DNA from 3 places in the Streptomyces sp. NPDC047017 genome. Region 3 is predicted to be linked to each of the others. Evidence: riboswitches for the same ligand, from Rfam matches in the RefSeq annotation. Region 3 holds a riboswitch; each other region holds the start of a gene.
What was found. A riboswitch is a leader RNA that binds a small molecule or an ion and turns the genes downstream of it on or off. The one in region 3 is predicted to bind cobalamin.
Positions count from the first base shown of each region.

Region 1: linked by a shared signal. The riboswitch ahead of ABZ858_RS08135 (prenyltransferase/squalene oxidase repeat-containing protein) and the one ahead of ABZ858_RS26555 (CoA-acylating methylmalonate-semialdehyde dehydrogenase) in region 3 are both predicted to bind cobalamin.
Region 2: linked by a shared signal. The riboswitch ahead of metE (5-methyltetrahydropteroyltriglutamate--homocysteine S-methyltransferase) and the one ahead of ABZ858_RS26555 (CoA-acylating methylmalonate-semialdehyde dehydrogenase) in region 3 are both predicted to bind cobalamin.

Region 1 is NZ_JBEYVW010000004.1:108,185-115,566, forward strand. Features, by position in the region: gene ABZ858_RS08125 (energy-coupling factor transporter transmembrane component T) at 1-519, opposite strand, end outside; gene ABZ858_RS08130 (hypothetical protein) at 516-1,457, opposite strand; gene ABZ858_RS08135 (prenyltransferase/squalene oxidase repeat-containing protein) at 1,454-4,369, opposite strand; cobalamin riboswitch at 4,622-4,753, opposite strand; cobalamin riboswitch at 4,879-4,953, shown strand; gene ABZ858_RS08140 (hypothetical protein) at 5,069-6,481, shown strand; gene ABZ858_RS08145 (methylmalonyl-CoA mutase family protein) at 6,705-7,382, shown strand, end outside.
Region 2 is NZ_JBEYVW010000004.1:95,665-103,046, reverse strand. Features, by position in the region: partial or broken gene ABZ858_RS08100 (histidine phosphatase family protein) at 1-303, opposite strand, end outside; gene metE (5-methyltetrahydropteroyltriglutamate--homocysteine S-methyltransferase) at 477-2,792, opposite strand; cobalamin riboswitch at 2,955-3,175, opposite strand; gene ABZ858_RS08090 (DUF6479 family protein) at 3,599-3,967, opposite strand; gene ABZ858_RS08085 (ChaB family protein) at 4,031-4,417, opposite strand; gene ABZ858_RS08080 (ferredoxin) at 4,584-4,976, shown strand; gene ABZ858_RS08075 (oxygenase MpaB family protein) at 5,039-5,926, shown strand; gene ABZ858_RS08070 (NAD(P)/FAD-dependent oxidoreductase) at 5,977-7,382, shown strand, end outside.
Region 3 is NZ_JBEYVW010000017.1:82,301-89,682, forward strand. Features, by position in the region: gene ABZ858_RS26545 (NAD(P)/FAD-dependent oxidoreductase) at 1-147, opposite strand, end outside; gene ABZ858_RS26550 (PucR family transcriptional regulator) at 300-1,544, shown strand; cobalamin riboswitch at 1,763-1,944, shown strand; gene ABZ858_RS26555 (CoA-acylating methylmalonate-semialdehyde dehydrogenase) at 2,165-3,688, shown strand; gene ABZ858_RS26560 (acyl-CoA dehydrogenase family protein) at 3,696-4,844, shown strand; gene ABZ858_RS26565 (enoyl-CoA hydratase/isomerase family protein) at 4,841-5,920, shown strand; gene mmsB (3-hydroxyisobutyrate dehydrogenase) at 5,917-6,834, shown strand; gene ABZ858_RS26575 (alpha/beta hydrolase) at 6,931-7,382, shown strand, end outside.

The DNA of each region.
Region 1 (7,382 bases), on a different contig from region 3:
GCCGGGCAGCACTCTCAGGGCGCGTTTGGGGTTGGCCAGGGTGTTGGCGGCGCCGATGCAGCACAGCATGCACGCCAGCCGCAGTCCGTCGGTGGCCGCGGACAGCAGGGCCTCCAGGGAGACCGGGCCGCCGAGGCGGATGCCCGCGTACCAGTCGGGGGTGGGGATGTGCGGGAGGGAGAACAGGAAGTGGTCGTGCGGAGTGATGCCGGTGGCGAACACGGCACGGAAGACGACCCGGATCGTCACGACCGTCAGGGCCAGGTACAGGTAGTAGGGGAAGCCGCGGGCCCAGGGCGCCTCGGTGCGGCGCGCGGTGACGACGTAGCCGAGGACGGCGAGGACGAGGAGGAGCAGCAGCGGGTTGTCGGTGCGGCTGACGGCGGTGGCCAGGGCGAGTGCCCAGATCCACCAGGCCAGCGGGTGCAGGGTGCGCGGCAGGCGGCGGCCGCCCCGGTCCGGCTCGGGGCCGGCCGGGGCGGCGGACGTCTCCACGGTCGTACGGGCCACCGCGGTCACTCGGCGCGGGCGCGGCGGCGGCGCGCGACGAACACGGCGGCCCCGCCGATCAGTACGACGAGCGAGGCTCCGGCGACGACGGGCATGACCGGTCCGGCGTCGTGCTTGGCGTCGGCGGCGGGCACGGCGTCGATCACCCGGGGGCCGGCGGCGGGGGTCGCGGCCGGGGTGTGCGCGGCCCCTGCCGTGGTGCTCGGCGCCGGCGTGGCGCTGGGGGCAGCGGACGCGGTCGGTGAGGTGCTCGCGGCCGGGGGCGTCGCGGGCTTCGGCGGGGCCGGCCGGGACGGCTCGGCGGCCTGCCGTGCGGGCGCGGGGCCGGTGTCGACGCCGGGCGGCAGCGGCGGCGCCTTGGCGGTGGAGACGGGCTTGCCCGCGTCGCCCTGGGGCCGGGTGTTGTGGGCGCGCAGCTGGTCGGGGGTGACCTTGGGCCGGCCCTCGGTGCCCTGGATGTCGGTGCCGCCGAAGATCCACAGGTCGACGCTGCCGGGCTTGGGCTTGTAGAGCATCGCGCCGAGCTGGCTGTACGTCCAGTCGTTCCGACCCGGGTCGGCGTGCCAGTAGGACCAGTAGGCGGAGGCGGGCGGGGTGAGGACGCAGTCGTCCTGGGCGGGGGTGGGGTACTGCCGGCCGCCCTGGTAGCCGCTGTAGCCGATGCGGCAGATGAACGCCGGGCCGTCGTGGCCGGTGCCGGTGGTGCGCCAGCCGCCCTGGTTGAGCAGTTCGTAGCCGGTGGTGGGGGTGGTGCCGCAGGCGCGGTAGACCGGGCCGCCCCAGTGGCTGAAGTCGACGGCGAGCACCACTCCGGAGGTGGTGGTGCAGCGGCCCATCGGCTGGGGGTCGGCGGCCGCCGGGGAGGCGGTGGCGCCCAGGGCGGCGGTCAGCAGGCCGAGCGCCGCCGCCGTCCGGGCGAGCGCGGGCAGCAGTCGTGAGCGGATCATCGCCGGCCTCCGGCCTGTGCGCGGCGGCGGGCCGATACGGTGACGCGCAAGCCGGTGAGTACCAGCAGTGCGGCGATCGCCGCGAAGGCGCCGGCCTGCACACCGGTGGCGGCCAGGGCGCCGCCGTGGCCGCCGCCTCCGCCGCCGGTGGGGCTCGTGCCGCCGTCGCCCCCGGTGTCCCCGGCGGTGACGATGGCGGGCGCGCCGCCGCTCGCGCTCGCCGTGGGCAGCGGCGTCGGGTCCGGCTGCGGGGCGGTGCCGGCCAGGCTGCGGGTCAGCGTGCCGAAGGAGACGCCGGTCGCGCCGCCCACCGCCTGGGTGGAGGCCCGCAGGTCGGAGCCGCGCTGGCCGTCCTTGGCGACGTTGAAGCCGCCGTCGGTGTTCTGCTGCGCGGCGAGGAAGGCGCGGGCCCGGGCGATCTGCTTGCCGTACTTGCCCGCGTCCAGCGACAGTCCCTGTACGGCGAGGGCGGCGGAGTTGACCGAGTCGCCGGCCGCGCCCGGGAAGCCGCCGTCCGGCAGCTGCCGGGCGGCGATCCAGGCGAGGGCCTTGCCGACGGCCCGGTCCGCCTTGTCGCCGCCGGCCAGGTGGAGGGCCATGGCGGCGATGGCGGTGGAGTCGACGTCCTGGTCGCCGGTGGGCGGGATCAGGCTCGGCCAGGCGCCGCTGCCCTGCTCAAGGCTCTCCAGGTAGGCGATCGGGCGGGCGGCGGCGCTCTTCTCCCCCGCGCGCAGCTGGGCCATCACGGCGAGGGCCTGGCTGAAGACGGACGGGGCGTAGGTGTAGGCGCCCTCGGCCGCGCAGGACCGGTCCGGCGCGGTGCTCGCCCTGGCGCAGACCGCCTTGTCGAGCGCGGCGATCAGATCGTGTCCGGCGAAGTGGCGCGGATCGCGGCCCACGGCCTCGGCGAGCAACGCGGTCTTGCCGAGGGAGCCGCCCCCGGCGTAGGCGGTGCCGATCCCGGTCCAGTCGTTGACGGTGCGTTTGTCGCCGTCCTTGCCGCCGTGGTCGAGGAAGTCGACGATGCCGCGCAGCTTGCCGGTGTTCCGGCCGGTGGCGGCGAGCGCGTAGGCCCCGTCGATGGTGAGGCCGAAGTCGGCGCGGGTGGTGCCGGGACCGACCGGATAGTAGTGGCCCTGGCGGAGGTTGGCGGGGCTGGTGAGGTAGGCGGCGCCCTTGTCCAGGTCGGGTCCGTCACCCGGGGCGGGGGTGACGGGCGGCGAGCTGGGGGACGCGCTCGTGCTCGCGCTCCCGCTCGGGGAGGCGCCGCCGGACGGGGACGGGCCGCCGGTCGGGGAGGCGCTGCCGGTCGCGGAGGCGCTCGTGGTCGGCGACGCGCTGTCGGACGCGGACGGGGAGGCGCTCCCGCTCGGCGACGCGCTGTCGGACGCGGACGCGGAGGCGCTCCCGCTCGGGGACGCGGACGCCGGGGCGCTCCCGCTCGGGGAGGCGCTGCCGGTCGGGTCCGCCGGCTTCGCCGTCAGGGCGGCGAGGCTGGTGTGCGCGCCGGCGAGGACGGCGGCCGGTGTCGGGTAGAGGGCCGGTTCGGTCACGCCCTCCTCGAAGCCGAAGCCGCCGCCGGCGAACTGCTGCCCGGCCAGCCAGGCGACGGCCGCGTCGGCGCGCCCGGTGTCACCGAGGGCGCGCAGGGCCTGGGCGGCGTACGCCGTCGCGTAGACGCTGCCGGTGGTGGCGCCGGTGTAGCCGGGGAAGGCGCCGTCCGCGCGCTGCGCCGTGTCCAGGTACGCACGGGCCCGGGCCACGGCGTCCTCGTGCCCGCCCGCGCCGTGCAGCGCCAGGGCGACCACACCGGTGGTGGCGGGGTCGCCGTCGCAGTACTCGCCGGGGCCGATGAGGATGCTGGTGATCCCGCCGTCCGCGCACTGCACCTGGGTGAGCCGGTCCACCGCGGCGGCGGGCGGCGTCACTCCGGCGCGCAGCACGGCGAGCACGGCCAGCGCCTGCCCGTCGGCGTATCCGGCGTCGTGGAAGTCGCCCGCGGCGGTGCAGCCGGGGGTGGGCGAGCCGGACGCGGGTCCCGCCGCGCACACGTTCTTCATGAGGTCGCCGACGAGGTCGTGGCCGCCAAAGGCGTGCGGGTCTCCCCCGGTGATCTCGGCGAGGAGCGCCAGGCGGGCGGCGGCGGAGGCGTCGGGGGCCTGGCCGGGGCCGTTCGGGTAGGCGTAGTCGCCGGTGTGGGCGGCGAGGAAGGCGGTGACCTTGTCCAGGATGGCGCGGTCGGGGTCACCGGCGGCGAGGCCGTAGGCGACCTCGGAGGTCAGCAGGTAGTCCGGGGTGCCGGCGCCGTCGTCGACGACGCGTTCCTCGTCGGTCAGGCCGCCGCGGAGCCACTTCGCGGCGGCGGCCGTGTCGAGGGTGGTGGGTGCACCGGTGGGCGAGCCGCTCGGCCCGGGGGTCCCGGTCGGCCCGGAGGTACCGGTCGGGCCGGGTGTCCCGCTCGGGGCCGGGGTGCCGCCGCCCGCGCGGACGGCGTCCGGGGTGAAGGAGGGCCGGCCCTTGGTGCCGCCGATGTCCGTGCCGCCGAACACCCAGGCGTCGACGTCGCCGTCCTTGAGCTTGCGGGCCATCGCGCCGTACGGGCTGTACGTCCAGTCGTGCTGGCCCGGCGAGGCGATCCAGTAGGACCAGTACGCGGTGACGGGCGGCGTCAGGACGCAGGGCTCCTTGGCCGGGGTCGGGTACTGCGTACCGGAGTCGAACCCGCCGTAGCCGATGCGGCAGATGAAGGCGGGGCCGTCGTGCTGGGTGCCGGTGGTGGTGAAGCCGGCGTCGTGCAGCAGGTCGTAGCCGGTGGTCGGGGTCGGGTCGCAGCCGCGCTCGACCGTGCCGCCGAAGGGCTTGAAGTCGACCGCGACCACGGCGCCCTTGGTGGCGGTGCAGCCGCCGGCCATCGGATCGGCGGCGGCGGAGGCGCTGGTGAGAAAGGCCACGCAGGCGGCCGCCGGCAGCAGGAAGGCGGTCGTCAGGGCCGTCCACGGCCCCGGTCCCGTCCTCGTCCGCCCGTCTCTTCGCTGCTCGGTGCCCACCCCGGCCCCCTCGTCGCCTGCCGGCGCGGGGCGAGGACGTGGGTGAGGGGCCCCGCCGCGAGAGACGGCGCTGTGCGCGGAACCCGGTCGCACCACGCCGTAGTCCGCGACGGCGTCTGTTGCTGAAGGACACGCTCCAGGCATTCCGGCTCGCCCGGCGGATGCCGGGCCCACGGTTGCGGGTCAGCGCCGGGTTTCGACCGGCTTCCCCTGGAACTGCTCATGTATCAGGCGGGATTGGAACACGGGTTCGCGAGGAGCGTCAAGGCGCGGTACCGGCCGGACCGGGCGGCGCGGGGCGGGCGGCGGGGGCGCGCGGGGCGGACCCTGGCGGCGTACGGGTTCCCTCGGGTACCGTCCCGGACTGCCGAGTGGGGGAACCCGGTGGGAATCCGGGGCTGACGCGCAGCGGTGTGGGGCGGCGGGGGCCGTTCCGAGCCCGAATGCCCAAGCGGTGCAGCACTTTTGGAAGCTGATCCACGCGTCCCGGACGGCGGCCACGCTCGCCGCATCCGGTGTGGGTGCACGGGGGCCGGCCGGTGTCCCCCACCCCAGGAGCAGGCCATGTCCCGTCCGCTGTCCGTCCGCCGCGGTGTGCTCACCGCGGCCGCCGCGCTCGGCGCCTTCGCGCTGACCACGCTGCCCGCCGCGGCGACCTCCAGCCCGGCCCAGATCGCCACCTCGAAGACCAACGGCGTCGCCTACCTCAAGTCCCTCCAGGCGGCGGACGGTTCGTACGCCGGGTCGGGGCTGTCCAACGAGTGGGCGTTCAGCGCCCTGGCCGCCGCCGGGACCGCCGCGGTGGACGTCACCCCGGGCGGCGACACCACCAAGAACGCGAGATCCGTCTACCGCGATCTGCTGTCCACCGGCGGCTGGCCGTCCACGTCACCCGTCGTCACCGACTACGAGCGGGCCACGCTGAACGCGTACGCGGCGGGCATCGACCCGGCCCGCGTCTCCGCCTCCCGCGATCTGATCGCGGACATCTACGGCTACTGGCAGAGCGCCGAGCCCGGTTACTTCGGCCCGTCCGCCAACTTCAACGGGACCGTGTTCGCCGCGCTCGCCCTGAACGGCGCGAAGACCCAGTCCGGGCAGGTACGCGTCCCGCAGGCGCTGCGCGACGCGCTCGTCACCCGGATACGCGCCAACCAGCACAACGACGGCGGCTGGAACTACAGCAAGGCCGAGGGCGACCCGACCCAGCCGGCCGCCACCAGCGACATCGACATGACGGGCGCGGCGATGGCGGCGCTGTGCGTCTCCGGGGTGCCCGCCACCGACACCGGTATCACGCACGCCAAGGCGTTCCTCAAGAGCAAGCTGGTGGCGAACACCGGCGCGTTCAACGCCATGTTCGGCGCCAACACCGACTCCAACGGCTGGGCGGTGGCCGGCCTGAACGCCTGCGGGATCAACCCGCAGACCGGTGACTTCCTCACCTCGCTGGGCAAGACCCCGGTCGACTTCCTGATCGCCCAGCAGTTCAACCCGGGCGGCGGTTTCAAGTACCTGCCCGCCGACACCAGCCCGTCGGCATACTCCTCGATCGACGGGCTGCGGGCGGTGGCCGGGGGCGGCTTCACCGCCGCTCCGCCGGTGCCCGTCACGCCGGGCGCGCCGCAGTGGGTGGCGCAGTCCGCGCTGAGCGCGGGTACGGCGACGAAGCTGGCGCTGACCGTGGACGACGGCACCGGCTCCCTCAAGGTGTGCTCGGTCGCCCTCACCCCGACCGGCCCGACGACCACCCTGGGCGCGGTCCTGGACGCGGCGGCCGGCGCGGCCACGCCGTCGGGCTGCGTGACCTCGGTGGCCCCGTCCTCCGGCACGGGCACCGTCACCTCGGTCAACGGCAAGGCCAACAGCGGCTCGAACACCTGGAAGGTCAGCGTCGACGGGTCGGCCTTCGCCGCCGCCACCCGGGGCAAGACCGTGGGCGTCGGTGACACCATCGCCCTGCGCTGGGGCGCCTGACCGCCGCGGGCCGGCCGCACCCGTGCGGTGCGGCCGGCCGCCGGTGCCCGCCACGCGCGGGACCCCGGCTCACGCGATTGCCACCCGCGTGAGCCGCCCCGGGTGCCGTGGCCGGAATTCGCCCCCCGCGTCCCTGAGCGGTCCAGGTCACTTCCGCCACGAGAACAAGGTCACAGCCGCGCCCCCCTGCTGCTGGGCCGCCGTTCTGGCCTAGCATCCGAGCATGACGGTCCTGCCTGACGACGGGCTCTCCCTGGCGGCGGACTTCCCTGACGCGACACTTGAGCAGTGGCGGCACCTGGTGGCGGGTGTGCTGCGCAAGTCCGGCAAGGAGGTCTCGGACGCCGAGGCGGAGCAGGCCCTGTCCACCGCGCTGGAGGACGGGCTGCGCACCCGGCCCCTGTACACCGCGCGCGACGCCGCGCCCGACCCCGGCCTGCCGGGCTTCGCCCCCTTCGTACGGGGCGGGCGCCCCGAGGGGAGCACGGTCGGCGGCTGGGACGTCCGCCAGCGGCACACGGTCGCCGACACGGCGGCGGTCCTGGCCGACCTGGAGAACGGCGTCACCTCGCTGTGGCTGGCGGTCGGCGGGCACGCGGGCATCCCCGTCGACCGGCTCCCCGCCACCCTGGACGGCGTCTACCTGGATCTGGCGCCGGTCGTCCTGGACGCGGGCGACGCCTTCGAGCCGGCCGCGCGGCGACTCCTCGAACTGTACGAGGAGCGGGGCGTCGCCGCCGACGCGGCCCGCGGCAACCTGGGCGGCGACCCGCTGGGCCACGAGGCGCGCACCGGGCAGGCGTACGACATCGCGCCCGTGACCGAGCTGGCCCGGCGGTGCGCCGAGCGCCACCCGGGGCTGCGGGCGCTGACCGTGGACGCGCTGCCCTACCACGAGGCC
Region 2 (7,382 bases), on a different contig from region 3:
CAGCCAGCGGGCCACCGCCTCCCCTTCGGCGGCACCGACCTCGTCGAGCGTGCGTCCCCGCCAGCGCCCCACGTCCCAGCCGGCCAGCTCCGGGTCGGCCTCGCCGCCGAGCCCCAGCGCCGCCGCCGTCTGGCGGCAGCGTACCGAGGGCGAGACCACGACCCGCGCGGCCCGGGGCAGCGCGCCCGCCGCGGCCCGGGCCCGGACCGCGGCGCCGGCGTCGATCGGATCGCCGTCGTCGAACCGGGCCTGCCGCAGCGAACGGCTCGTGGCCGGCGAGACGAACAGCACTCGGGCGGTCATGTCGTCAAGTCTCCTGTCTGCGCGGCGCGATCGCTCCCGGCGTGAGTCTGCCAGAGCGCCCCTCGGTGAAGCCCGGGGGGCGGGGACGGAGACGGCGGCCGGGAGTCGGGAGTCGGGGAGGGAGCGCGGCGCTCCCTCCCCGGCCCCTTTCCCTCCCGACGGCCGCGCGCGGGTCAGGACGCGGGCAGTTCCGCCCGGACCGTGCGGGCGGCGGCGACCAGGTTCTCCAGGGAGGCCCGGGTCTCCGGCCAGCCGCGGGTCTTCAGACCGCAGTCGGGGTTCACCCACAGGCGCTCCGCCGGGATGGCCTCCAGGCCGGTGCGCAGCAGGTCGGCCGCCTCCTCGGTGCCCGGGACCCGCGGGGAGTGGATGTCGTAGACGCCGGGTCCGGCCTCGCGCGGGTAGCCGTGGGCGGCGAGTTCCCGGGCGACCTGCATGTGGGAGCGGGCGGCCTCCAGGCTGATGACGTCGGCGTCGAGGTCGTCGATGGCCTGGACGATGTCACCGAACTCGGCGTAGCACATGTGGGTGTGGATCTGCGTGTCCGGGCGTACGCCGGCGGTGGTGAGGCGGAACGCCTCGGTGGCCCAGGCCAGGTAGGCGGGGCGGTCGGCGGTCCGCAGCGGCAGCGTCTCGCGCAGCGCGGGCTCGTCCACCTGGATGACCGAGGTCCCGGCCGCCTCCAGGTCGCCCACCTCGTCGCGCAGGGCGAGCGCGACCTGCCGCGCGGTGTCGCCGAGGGGCTGGTCGTCGCGGACGAACGACCAGGCCAGCATGGTGACCGGCCCGGTGAGCATGCCCTTGACCGGGCGGCCGGTGAGGGACTGGGCGTACGTCGTCCAGCGCACCGTCATCGGCTCGGGGCGGGAGATGTCGCCGGCCAGGACCGGCGGGCGGACGTAACGGGTGCCGTAGGACTGCACCCAGCCGTGCTGCGTGGCCAGGTAGCCGGTGAGCTGCTCGGCGAAGTACTGGACCATGTCGTTGCGCTCGGGCTCGCCGTGCACCAGGACGTCGATGCCGGTCTTCTCCTGGAAGGCGATGACCTCCTGGATCTCCGCCTTGATGCGCTCCTCGTAGTCGGCCGTGTCGGTTCGGCCGGACCGCAGGTCGGCGCGGGCGGCGCGCAGTTCGGAGGTCTGCGGGAACGAGCCGATGGTGGTCGTGGGCAGCAGCGGCAGGCCGAGGTGGGCGCGCTGGGCGGCGGCCCGCTCGCCGTACGGCTGGGAGCGGCGCGCGTCGGCCTCGGTGACGGCGGCGGCGCGGGCCCGGACGGCCGGGTCGTGGGTGATCGGCGAGGTGGCCCGCGAGTTGAGGTCGGCCCGGTTCGCGGCCAGTTCGGCCGCGATCGCGCCGGTGCCCTGGGCCAGGCCCTTGGCGAGGGTGACGATCTCGGCGGTCTTCTGCCGGGCGAAGGCCAGCCAGCGCTGGATCTGCGGCTCGATGTCCCGTTCCGCGGCGGCGTCCAGCGGCACGTGCAGGAGCGAGCAGGAGGCCGCCACGTCGACCCGGTCGGCCAGGCCGAGCAGGGTGCCGAGGATGGCGAGGGACTTCTCCAGGTCGTTGACCCAGATGTTGCGGCCGTTGACGACACCGGCGATCAGGCGCTTGCCGGGCAGTCCGCCCACGGTGGCGAGCGCGTCCAGGTTGGCGGCGGCCTCGGTGAAGTCCAGGGCGAGCCCGTCGACCGGGGCCTTGGCCAGGACGGGCAGGGCGTCGCCGAGCCGGTCGAAGTAGGAGGCGACCAGCAGCCGGGGCCGGTCGGTCAGGGCGCCGAGGTCGCGGTAGGCGCGCTCGGCGGCGTTCAGCTCGGCCGGGGTGCGGTCCTGCACGAGGGCGGGCTCGTCCAGCTGCACCCACTCGGCGCCGGCCGCGCGCAGGTCGGCGAGGACCTCGGCGTACACCGGCAGCAGCCGGTCGAGCAGGGTCAGCGGCTCGAAGTCGGCGGGCACGCCGGGCGCGGGCTTGGCGAGGAGGAGGTAGGTGACCGGGCCGACCAGGACCGGACGGGCGGTCAGGCCCTGGGCGAGGGCCTCCTTCAGCTCCGCCACCTGCTTGCCGGAGTCAGCGGTGAAGACGGTACCCGGGCCCAACTCGGGCACCAGATAGTGGTAGTTCGTGTCGAACCACTTGGTCATCTCCAGCGGCGCCACGTCCTGGGTGCCGCGGGCCATCGCGAAGTAGCCGTCCAGCGCGTCCGCGTCGACGGCGGCCCGGTGCCGCTCGGGGATCGCGCCGACCATGACGGTGGTGTCGAGGACGTGGTCGTAGTACGAGAAGTCGCCGGTCGGCACCTCGTGGACGCCGGTCTCGGCGAGCTGCCGCCAGTTGGCGCGGCGCAGGTCCGCGGCGGTGGCGCGCAGCGCGTCGGCGCTGACGCGGCCCTTCCAGTAGCCCTCGATCGCCTTCTTCAGTTCCCGGTTCGGGCCCTGGCGGGGGTAGCCGTGGACGGTGGCCCGCGGGGCCGGCGTCGCTGACTTCGCTGTCACGGAGATCTCCTTCGCGAGATGAATCCCTGAGATCCCGGGGACGGGACGCGAGCGCGAAGGGGTGACGGACCGGGCGGTACGCGTGCGCGGCAGGGCACGGTCGACCGCCTGGTATGTACGCCGACCCGCCCACGAGGTCACCGGGATGTCCGCGCGCGAGTGGTTCGGGCGCGGGCAGCGGGCAGGTCTTCGGACTCGCGGGCGCGTCTCGTGTCGTACGAGACTCCTAGTGGCCGTCGCTTCCCGGACCCTGACGGGCCCAGTGCGTATGACGGCGGTCGTTCCCGCTCACCGCTGCGGGGCAGTCCCGGATTCCCACCGGGTTCCCTCTTGCGACGCATCCCGCCTGGCGGACGGGGCGAACCAGCTGCGGGGGCAAGGTTACGGGGCCGTCCGGCGAGGTGGTACGTCACGTCCGCCATTCGGATGGTGACATGAGACACGCGGCGCACGGCCGGCGGCCACGGCCGCCGGCTCGTCCACAACTGCGTACGACTGCCGGGAAGTTGCTGCGGCAAGCCGGGTGACCGGCCGCCCACCTCCCCGAACGTGCGCGACGCGCTGCCCGCCTCCCCGCCCACGTTCCACGGGCGGCCGGTCAGCCCTCGGCCGTCCGCTCCGTGAGGCTCCAGGCGTACCGCAGCCAGTCGGCCGTCACGACGGCGCCCGGCCCCGCGCACCCGCGCCGAAGGCCGCCGCGAGCACGGCGTACCCCCCGCGAGAAACCCCGTCCCTACGGTCGTAGGACCGCTCTCCGGCCGCCATGGAAGCCTCCCTGCTCTCACTTCCCCGGTGCGGCGCGGCGGTCAGTGGGCGCCGGGCCCGCCGCTGCCGAACGAGCCGCTGCCGCCCTCGTCCCAGCGGGGACGTGCGGGGGCGGGGCTCGTGCGGGTCCCCAGGTTCCCGTGCGCCTTCAGCCGGTGCGGTGTCAGCCGGTCACCGCCCCGGGGGACCTCGTCGGGTGCACGCCGCTCCACGACATCGCCGACCGGGCCCGACTCGGGCAGCCGCGGCTGCTCCTCGGGGCGCGGCGGTGCGGGCTCGCGGCGGCGGATGCGCGCGCCCATCCAGAAGGCGCCGATCAGCAGGGCCACCAGGACGAGCCCCAGGACGAAGGGCCAGATGCCGATCGCGGCGCCGTGCGCCGCGGCGATGTCCACCGATGCGTTGCTCATGGGCGGCGGGTACCCCTGGCCAGTGCCGCGAAGCGGCGCCGCGCTGCGGACCCCCCGGTCGGCTCAGCCGGACCTGGCCTGCCGGGTCCGCGAACGGTTCGCCTTGCGGATCGCGTCCAGCAGCTCGTCCTTGGACAGGTGCGAGCGCCCCTCGATGCCGAGCCGCTTCGCCGTGTCGTACAGCTGCTCCTTGGGCGCGCTCTCGTCGACGCCCTCGCCGCCGCGGCCGCCCTGCCCGCGCGGCCGGGCCGACCGCGGGTCGGAGGGGCCCTTGCGGCCGCCCTCCTTGCGCTCCCAGTGATCGCCGACCTTCTCGTACATGTGCTTGAGCGCGCCGTACGCCACCCGGTGCGCCCGCTCGCCCTCGCCGCAGGTCTCGACGGCCGCGTCATGGGCCCTGATCCAGGTGCGCCGGGCCTCCCGGGGGGAGCACTCCAGCGTCGACGGCAGCTCCTGTCGTCCGGGCCCGGGAATCCACCTCCGTCAGCCGTTCGTCCAACCGTCCGACCCGGTCGTCCCACCGGGCCCGACGAGTGCCCCCGCCCCGTGACGGAAAACGGCCGCGGCCCTTGCCGGCACCGGGTTTGGCGGGTGTGGCACCGGCAACCCGGGCGAGGTGACTACGACCGATACGACACCATCGACGACTTCGCAACAGGAACTCATACGGTTCCTGGAGGACCGGTTCGCCTGCGCGCAGGCGTGCACGGCATGCGCGCGGGCCTGCGCGCTGCGCGCCAGCCTGGTCGAACCGGGCGGCGACGAGGAGACCGAGCTGCTGCGGCGCAGGGGCATCATGTGCGCGGAGGTCTGCGACGCGACCTGCCGGGTGCTGTCGGAGCAGAACACCCAGGACGAGGCCGGGATCCGCACCCAGCTGGAGTGGTGCCTGAGCGTCTGCCTGGACACCGCCCACGTCTTCGACCGGCACCCCGGCGCCGCACAGGCCGCGGACGCCTGCCGGACCTGCGCCAAGGCGTGCGGGGAATTCATCGCGACCCTGAAGTGACCCGCCTCCGCCACCGCACCGGCCCGTCGACCGGCCGCGCGGACGGCGCTAGCCTGCCTGACGTGGAGACCATACGCACGAGTGACCCCGGCCTCTTCGGGCCGTCCTCGGTGACCTGGCAGCTGCACGCGGACCCGATGATGTGGGTGGCCGGCGTCCGCGCGCTGTACCTGCAGGCCCTGCACCCTCGCGCGGTCCGCGGGGTGATGGAGAACTCCGACTTCCGGCGGGACGCCTGGGGCAGGCTGATGCGCACCGCGAACTTCGTCGGCACCACGACGTACGGCACGACCCGCGCCGCCGAGGAGGCGGGCGCCCGGGTGCGCAGGATCCACCGGCTGCTGTCCGCCACCGACCCGAGCACCGGGCAGACGTACGGCATCGACGCCCCCGACCTGCTGCTGTGGGTGCACTGCGCGGAGATCGACTCCTATCTGCACGTGCTGCGCCGCTCCGGATTCCCGCTCACCGACGCCCAGGCCGACCGCTACCTCGCCGAGCACCGCGCGAGCGCCCGCCTGGTCGGCCTCGACCCGCGCACCGTGCCCGCGAGCCGCGCCGAACTCGCCGCCTACTTCGCGGCCGTCCGGCCCGAACTCGCGGCCGGGGCGGACGCCCGCGCGGTGGACGACTTCCTCCAGCGCCCGCCGACGCCCCCACTGCTCGCCCCGGCGCGCGACCTGCTGTGGCGGCGCGTGGCCCAGCTGGCGTACGCCTCCCTGCCCCCGTACGCCCACGAGCTGTACGGCAGAGCGGCCCCGGCCCCCGCCATCGTCACCCGCCGGCTGCGCACCACCGGCACCCTGCTGCGCCGGATACCGGCCCGAGTGCGCTGGCAGCTGCCCCCCAAGCACATCCTGCGCGCCACGGCCCGGCTCGGCCCCGGCGCCCGTCCCGCCCCGCACAAGGCCGCCCCACCTGCTCGACCTGCTCGAAGCGACAGGCCCTAGCCGCGCCACGGCCCCTGGCCGCCGCCGAACCCCCCGTGCTACCAAGAGCCATGAGCGCACACGAGGCACCCGGCACCTATGACGCGGTGATCGTCGGCGGCGGGCACAACGGTCTGGTCGCCGCCGCCTACCTGGCCCGGGCCGGACGGTCGGTGCTGGTCCTGGAACGGCTCGGCCGCACCGGCGGCGCGGCCGTCTCCACCCGCCCCTTCCCCGGCGTGGACGCCCGGCTGTCCCGCTACTCCTACCTCGTCAGCCTGCTGCCCCGAAAGATCGTCCAGGACCTGGGCCTGGACTTCCGGCTGCGCACCCGCGCCATCTCCTCGTACACGCCCGCCGACCGCGACGGCCGGCCCACCGGGCTGCTCGTGGGCGGCGGCGAGGACCGTACCCGGGCGGCCTTCGCCCGCTTCACCGGCTCCGACCGCGAATGGGAGTCCTGGCAGCGCTTCTACGGCACGACCGGCCGTGCCGCCCGGCGGATCTTCCCCACCCTGACCGAGCCGCTGCCCTCCCGGGCCGGCCTGCGCCGCCGGGTGGCCGACGAGGACGCCTGGCGGATGCTGTTCGAGGAGCCCATCGGGGCCGCGATCGAGGACCGCTTCGCCGACGACCTGATCCGCGGCGTGGTCCTCACCGACGCCCTCATCGGCACCTTCGCCGACGCCCACGACCCCGCCCTGACGCAGAACCGCTGCTTCCTCTACCACGTGATCGGCGGCGGCACCGGCGCCTGGGACGTACCGGTCGGCGGCATGGGCGCCCTGACCGACGCGCTGGCCGGCGCGGCGCGCGCGGCGGGCGCCCGCCTGGCCACCGGCCACGAGGCCGTCCGGGTGGCCACCGACGGCCGCACCGCCGAGGTCACCTACCGCACCCGGGACGGCGAGGGCACCGTCGGCGCCCGGCACGTCCTGGTCAACGCCTCCCCGCAGGCGCTGGCCGCCCTGACCGGCCAGGAACCGCCCGAGCCCGCCGAGGGCGCCCAGCTGAAGGTCAACATGCTGCTCAAGCGGCTGCCCCGGCTCCGGGACCCCTCCGTCGACCCGCGCGAGGCGTTCGCCGGCACCTTCCACATCGCCGAGGGCTACCGGCAGCTGGCCGCAGCCCACGCCCGGGCCGCCGCCGGCGAACCGCCCGCCGAGCCCCCCTCCGAGATCTACTGCCACTCCCTGACCGATCCGAGCATCCTCGGCCCCGATCTCGCCGCCCGCGGCCGGCACACCCTCACCCTGTTCGGCCTGCACACCCCCGCCCGGCTCTTCGCCCGCGACCACGACGCCGTCCGGGCGGAACTGCTCAAGGCCACCCTGGCCCAGCTCGACCGCCACCTCGCCGAACCGCTCGCCGACTGCCTGGCCACCGACGCCGAGGGCAGGCCCTGCATCGAGGCGAAGAGCCCGCTGGACCTGGAACGGGAACTCGGCCTGCCCGGCGGCCACATCTTCCACCGGGC
Region 3 (7,382 bases):
GGAGGCGGCCCGCCCCTCCAGGATCGCGAAGCTCTTCGACGGCAGCTCGGCCGACAGATAGCGGCCGGCCCCGATACCGGAGATCCCGGCGCCGATGATCAGGACGTCGAGGTGTTCGGCGGCGGGTGCGGCTGAGGCAGCGGGCATGGGCGGCGACTCCAGACGGCCGGGCGACCAGACGATGACGTGCGGCTCGTCCATGGTGGAACGTCCACGGCGGAACGGCAAAGCACGAAGTGCACCGGGTCGCGGCTCGCACGGTGCAGTATGCACCACCCCCGCACCGCTAGAGTCGGCGCATGCCGCCGTGGAACCCGCCCTCGCCCCGCGTGCGGGAGCTGATGCGCAGGGGCGCCGAGATCGCCCTCACCCCCCGCCCGGAATGGCTCGCCGAACTCGACGCCGCCACGCTGTCCGGCCGGGCCCAGCAGCAGATCGCCGCCGACCCGGTGCTGGCCGCCGGGACCCGCCGGACGAACCGGTCCAACCTGCTGTTCTGGGCGGCCTGCAACGTCCGCGCCCCCGGCGAGCCGGTGCCCGCGAACGAGGGCGACGCGCCCCTGGCCATCGCCCGCGACCTCGTGCGGCGCGGCCTGGACGAGACCGCGCTCGACGCCTACCGGGTCGGCCAGAGCGTCGCCGTCCGGGTGTGGACGCAGATCGCCTGCTCGCTCACGGACGACCCGGCGGAACTGAGTGAACTGCTCGACGTGTCCCTGCGCTCCATCGCCGCGTTCGTGGACGACACGGTCGCCGCCATCGCCGCCCGCATGCACGCCGAGCGCGGCGAACTCACCCGCGGCACCCACGCCGAGCGCCGCGAGATCGTGGCCCTGCTGCTGGACGGCGCGCCGATCACCCGGCAGCGCGCCCAGGCCCGGCTGGGCCACGCGCTGGACGCGACGCACACCGCGGCCGTGGTCTGGACCGACGATCCCGACGCCGACCTGCACCAGCTCGACCGGGCCGCGGACGCCCTGGCCGCCGCGGCGGGCCGGAGCGCGGCACTGAGCGTCATCGCCGGCGCCGCGACCCGCTGGGTGTGGGTACACGGCCGCCCCGGCACGGACGACGTACGGGCCGCCCTGGACCGGCTGCCGGCCGCGCGCGTCGCGCTCGGCCCGGCCGCACCCGGCGTCGACGGCTTCCGCCGCAGCCATCTCGACGCGCTCACCACCCAGCGGATGCTGGCCAGGCTCTCCTCCACCCACCGCCTGGCCTCCTACGACGAGATCGAACTCGTCGCCCTCCTCACCCAGGACCCCGAACACGCCGACCGCTTCGTCAAACGCACCCTCGGCGACCTCGCGACGGCCCCGCCCGAACTCACCGAGGCGGTACGCGCCTTCCTCTCCGCACAGTGCAACGCCTCCCGCGCCGCCACCCGCCTCTTCACCCACCGCAACACCCTCCTGCGCCGCCTCACCCGCGCCGACCACCTCCTGCCCCACCCCCTCGCCACCCACCCCCTGGAAGTCGCGGCCGCCCTCGAAATCCTCCACTGGCGGGGACCCGACCGACTCGCGGGAGGTCAGGTCACGTGATCTTCGACTCCGCACCCCTGTAGTGCGTTCGGCCCCCGTGCGGAGCACGAAGTACACCCACGCATGTGTACGGCTCCAGCACGAGGGCCGAGCACTGCGCGTCGGCCGCGGCGGCACCTCCCGCCGCACACCCCCGGGCCGCAGACCGCAGACCGCAGACTTCAGACCCCGGATCCCAGGCCCCGGATCCCAGACCCTGGATTTACTAGGGCGTCCAACTATATAGTCGCGACCAAGGCCCGCGGTGCAGGGAAGCCGGTGTGATTCCGGCACGGTCCCGCCACTGTGACCGGGGAGTACGCCGTCGAGCGGTACGCCACTGACGAGCTGGATGTCGGGAAGGCGGACGGCGCGCGCTGATCCGGGAGTCAGGATACCGGCCGCGGGATGTTCCGTGTTGTCCACGAGGATGGAGCTGACACGCATGGCATCGGTGCGCGTCCACGACCCCGGCGGCCCCGCCGCACGGGCCTGGTCCCGTCGTAGTCCCCGAAGGCGTCTCCTCGCCGTCTGACGGCACCCGCCATACGCGATCTCACGCCGCCCGTCCCGCCCCGCGCCCTCGCGCGCCCGGGTGCGGCGGCGTGCCGTCCCGGATCACCTGACGAGAGCAGGCACCCATGATCCGTCCGCACGACCACACCGGTGTGCGCGAACTGACCCACTTCGTCGGCGGCAAGCACACCCCGGGAACATCGGGGCGCCACGGCGACGTGTACGACCCCAACACCGGAGAGGTCCAGGCCCGCGTACCCCTGGCGGACCGCGCCGAGACCGAGGCGGCGATCGCCGTCGCCGCCGACGCCCAGCGGGAGTGGGCCGAGTGGAACCCCCAGCGCCGCGCCCGCGTCCTGCTGCGCTTCCTGCACCTGGCCGAGCAGGAGAAGGACGCCCTGGCCCGGCTGCTGGCCGCCGAGCACGGCAAGACCGTCGCCGACGCGCACGGGGACATTCAGCGCGGCCTGGAGGTGGTGGAGTTCGCCGCGGGCGTCCCGCACCTGATCAAGGGCGAGTTCACCGACAACGCCGGCACCGGCATCGACGTCCACTCGCTGCGCGCCCCGGTGGGCGTGATCGCCGGCATCACCCCGTTCAACTTCCCCGCGATGATCCCGCTGTGGATGGCCGCCCCCGCGCTGGCCTGCGGCAACGCCTTCGTCCTCAAGCCCTCCGAGCGTGACCCGTCCGTGCCGCTGCGGCTCGCGGAGCTGTTCCTGGAGGCGGGCCTGCCGGCCGGTGTCCTCAACGTCGTCAACGGCGCCCGGGAAGCGGTCGACACCCTGCTGGAGGACCCGCGCGTCGGCGCCCTCGCGTTCGTCGGCTCCACCCCCGTCGCCGCGCACGTCTACGCCACCGCCGCCGCCCACGGCAAGCGCGCCCAGTGCTTCGGCGGCGCCAAGAACCACCTGATCGTGATGCCGGACGCCGACCTCGACCAGGCCGTCGACGCCCTGATCGGCGCGGGCTACGGCTCGGCCGGCGAACGCTGCATGGCCATCTCGGTCGCCGTCCCCGTGGGCGAGGCCACCGCCGACGCCCTCGTGGCCCGGCTCAAGGAGCGCGTCGGCGCACTGCGCATCGGGCGCAGCGACGACCCCGAGGCCGACTTCGGCCCGCTGGTCGGCCCGGACGCCCTCGAACGCGTCCGCTCCTACCTCGCCCTGGGCATCGAGGAGGGCGCCGAACTCGTCGTCGACGGACGGGACTTCGTGCTCCCCGGCCATGAGGGCGGCTTCTTCGCCGGTGCCTCGCTGTTCGACCGGGTCACCCCGGCGATGCGCATCCACCAGGAGGAGATCTTCGGACCGGTGCTGTCCGTCGTCCGCGCCGCCGACTACGAGCAGGCGCTGCGGCTGCCCAGCGAGCACGTGTACGGCAACGGCGTGGCGATCTTCACCCGGGACGGGGACACCGCCCGTGACTTCACCCGGCGGGTGAACACCGGCATGGTCGGCGTGAACGTGCCCATTCCGGTGCCGGTCGCCTACCACACCTTCGGCGGCTGGAAGCGCTCCGGCTTCGGCGACCTCAACCAGCACGGCCCGGACGCCATCCGCTTCTGCACCCGCACCAAGACCGTGACCTCGCGCTGGCCCGCCGGGCTGCGCGAGGGCGCGAGCTTCACGATCCCCACGATGGGCTGAGCGTCGTATGACCACCACCCTGCTCACCGAGGACCAGCAGGCCCTCGTCGAGACCACCCTGGACTTCGCCCAGGACCACATCGCCCCGCACGCCCTCGACTGGGACCGCGACAAGCACTTCCCCGTCGCCACACTGCGCAAGGCCGCCGGCCTCGGACTCGGCGGCGTCTACGTCCGCGAGGACTCCGGCGGCTCCGGACTCACCCGCGCCGACGGCGTCCTCGTCTTCGAGAGCCTGGCCTCCGGGTGCCCGTCCATCGCCGGGTACCTGTCCATCCACAACATGGTCGCCTGGATGATCGACCACTACGGCGACGACGCCCAGCGCGAGCGCTGGCTGCCCCGGCTGTGCGCGATGGAGGACCTCGCGAGCTACTGCCTGACCGAACCCGGCGCCGGATCGGACGCCGCGGCCCTGACCACCCGCGCCGTCCGGGACGGCGACGGCCATGTGCTGACCGGCGTCAAGCAGTTCATCTCCGGGGCCGGCGCCGCCCAGTTGTACGTCGTGATGGCCCGCACCGGCGGCGACGGCGCCGAGGGCATCTCCGCGTTCGTCGTCGACAAGGACGACCCCGGCGTCGGCTTCGGCCCCGACGAACGGAAGATGGGCTGGAACGCCCAGCCCACCCGCCAGGTCGTCCTGGACGGGGTACGGGTGCCCGCCGGCCGGCTCCTGGGCCGCGAGGGACAGGGCTTCCGCATCGCCATGAACGGCCTCAACGGCGGCCGGCTCGGCATCGCCGCCTGCTCCCTGGGCGGCGCCCGCAGCGCCCTGGACCGCAGCCTGGCCCACCTCGCCGACCGGGAGGCGTTCGGCCGCCGGCTGCTGGACGCCGAGGCGCTGCGCTTCCGCCTCGCCGACATGGCCACCGAACTGGCCGCCGCGCGCGCCCTGGTGCGGCAGGCGGCCGAGGCCCTGGACCGGGGCGACGCGCAGGCGCCGTATCTGTGCGCGATGGCGAAGCGGTTCGCCACCGACACGGGGTACTCGGTGGCCGACCGGGCACTGCAACTGCACGGAGGCTACGGCTACCTGAACGAGTACGGCGTCGAGAAGATCGTCCGGGACCTGCGGGTCCACCAGATCCTGGAAGGAACCAACGAGATCATGCGTGTCATCGTGGCCCGCGGCCTGACGGAGGCGTTCCGGTGACCGGCGGCGACGCGGACGTCCTGCTGCGCCGCACCGGCCGGGCCGCCCACATCGTCCTCAACCGCCCGCGCGCCCTCAACGCCCTGACCCACCCGATGGTGTCCCGCGTCGACGAGGCCCTCACCGCCTGGGAACGGGACCCGGCCGTCGAGACGATCGTCCTCATGGGCGCCGGCGAGCGCGGCCTGTCCGCCGGCGGTGACGTCCGCGCCATCCACGACGACGCCCGCGACGGCGACGGCACCGCCACGGCGGCGTTCTGGCGCGACGAGTACCACCTCAACGCGCGGATCGCCCGCTTCCCGAAACCGTACGTCGCCCTGATGGACGGCATCGTCATGGGCGGCGGCGTCGGCCTGTCCGCCCACGGCAGCGTCCGTATCGTCACCGAACGGTCCCGGGTCGCCATGCCCGAGACCGGCATCGGCTTCGTACCGGACGTCGGCGGCACCTACCTGCTGGCCCTCTCACCCGGCGAACTGGGCACCCACCTCGCCCTGACCGGCGCGCAGGCCGGCGCCGAGGACGCCCTGCTGTGCGGGCTCGCCGACCACCACGTGCCCGCCGCCGCGCTGGCGGACCTCGTCGGCGACCTGGCCCGCCTGCCGGTCCGCGAGGCACTGGCCCGGCACGTACGGCCCGCACCGCGGGGCGTGCTGGCCGACCGGCGCGCCTGGATCGACGCCTGCTACGCCGCCGACAGCGTCGAGGAGATCGTGCGGCGGCTGACCGCCCACGGCGACCCGGCCGCCCGGGAGACCGCCGAGACCCTGCTCGCCAAGTCCCCGACCGCGCTGAAGGTCACCCTGGCCTCGCTGCGCCGGGCCCGGCGGCTCGGCTCGCTGGAACAGGTGCTCGACCAGGAGTACCGGGTCTCCTGCGCGGCGCTGACCGCGCCCGATCTGGTCGAGGGCATCCGCGCCCAGGTCGTCGACAAGGACCGCGGCCCGCGCTGGGCACCGAAGACCCTCGGCGAGGTCACCGACGCCGACGTCGCACGCTTCTTCGCCCCGCTCGGCGCGCGCGAACTCGGGCTCGCCGCCGCGGCCGGCACCGCCGCGGAGGTGGCCTGGTGAGCAGCACCGTCGCCTTCGTCGGACTCGGGCACATGGGCGGCCCGATGGCCGCCAACCTGGTCAGGGCCGGCTACCGGGTGCTCGGCCACGACCTCGTCCCCGAGGCGGTGGCGGCCGCCGCGGGCGCCGGGGTGCGGCCGGCCGCGTCCGCGGCCGAGGCGGCCGCCGGCGCCGACGTGGTCGTCAGCATGCTGCCCGCCGGGCGGCACGTCCTCGCCCTCTACGACGACATCCTCGCCGCCGCCCGCCCCGCGACCCTCTTCGTCGACTGCTCCACCATCGACGTCGCCGACGCCCGCACCGCCCACGACCGGGCGCTCGCCGCGGGCATGCGGGCCCTGGACGCCCCCGTCTCCGGCGGGGTCGTCGGCGCCGAAGCCGCCACCTTGACCTTCATGGCCGGCGGCGCGGAACCGGAGTTCGCCGAGGCCCGTCCGCTGCTGGAGGCCATGGGCCGCAAGGCCGTCCACTGCGGCGGGGCGGGCGCCGGGCAGGCCGCCAAGATCTGCAACAACATGATCCTCGGCATCTCCATGATCGCCGTCAGTGAGGCGTTCGTCCTCGGGGAGAGCCTCGGCCTGTCCCACCAGGCGCTCTACGACGTGGCGTCCACCGCCTCCGGCCAGTGCTGGGCACTCAGCGTCAACTGCCCCGTCCCCGGCCCCGTACCGGCCAGCCCCGCCAACCGCGACTACCGCCCCGGCTTCGCCGCCTCCCTGATGGCCAAGGACCTCGCCCTCGCCGCGGGCGCGATCCGCGCGGGCGAGGTGGACGCGGAACTCGGCCTGCGCGCAGCCGAGTTGTACGCCGCCTACGCCGAACACGCCACCGACACGGAGGACTTCTCCGGCATCGTACGGACGATCAGGGACCGCAGCGGGATCAAGGAACGCAGCGGAGGGGAGCGCCCCTGACCCCTTCCGGCAGCACCGCGCGGATGGCCGTCGCGCGACACGGATTGTCGGGCGAGCCGGTACCGTACGCCCGCCCGCCGGGGCAGGGTGGGACCCATGCCGAAGACGAGTTACCGGGCGGGCGACGGCTGTGTCCTGCACGCCACCCTCACCGGCGCGGGACCGGCCCTGGTCCTGCTGCACGCGGGCGGCCCGGACCACCGGAGCATGCTGCCGCTGGCCGAGCGGTTCACCGACCGCCACACGGTGGTCGTCCCGGACCTGCGCGGCTACGGCCGCTCGGTCTGCACGGACCCGGCCCGCTACACCTGGGACCGGTACACTGACGACCTGCTCGGCCTCCTCGACCACCTGGACCTGCCCCGCGCCGCACTGGCCGGGGCCGGCCTGGGTTCCACGATCACGCTCAGGGCGGCGGCCGCACACCCGGACCGGGTACGGGCCGCCGTGCTGATCGGCGTGGAGGACATCGAGGACGACGAGGCCAAGGCCGCCGAGATCCGCTTCCTCGACGCGTTCGCCGCCCGGGTCAGGACCGAGGGCCTGGA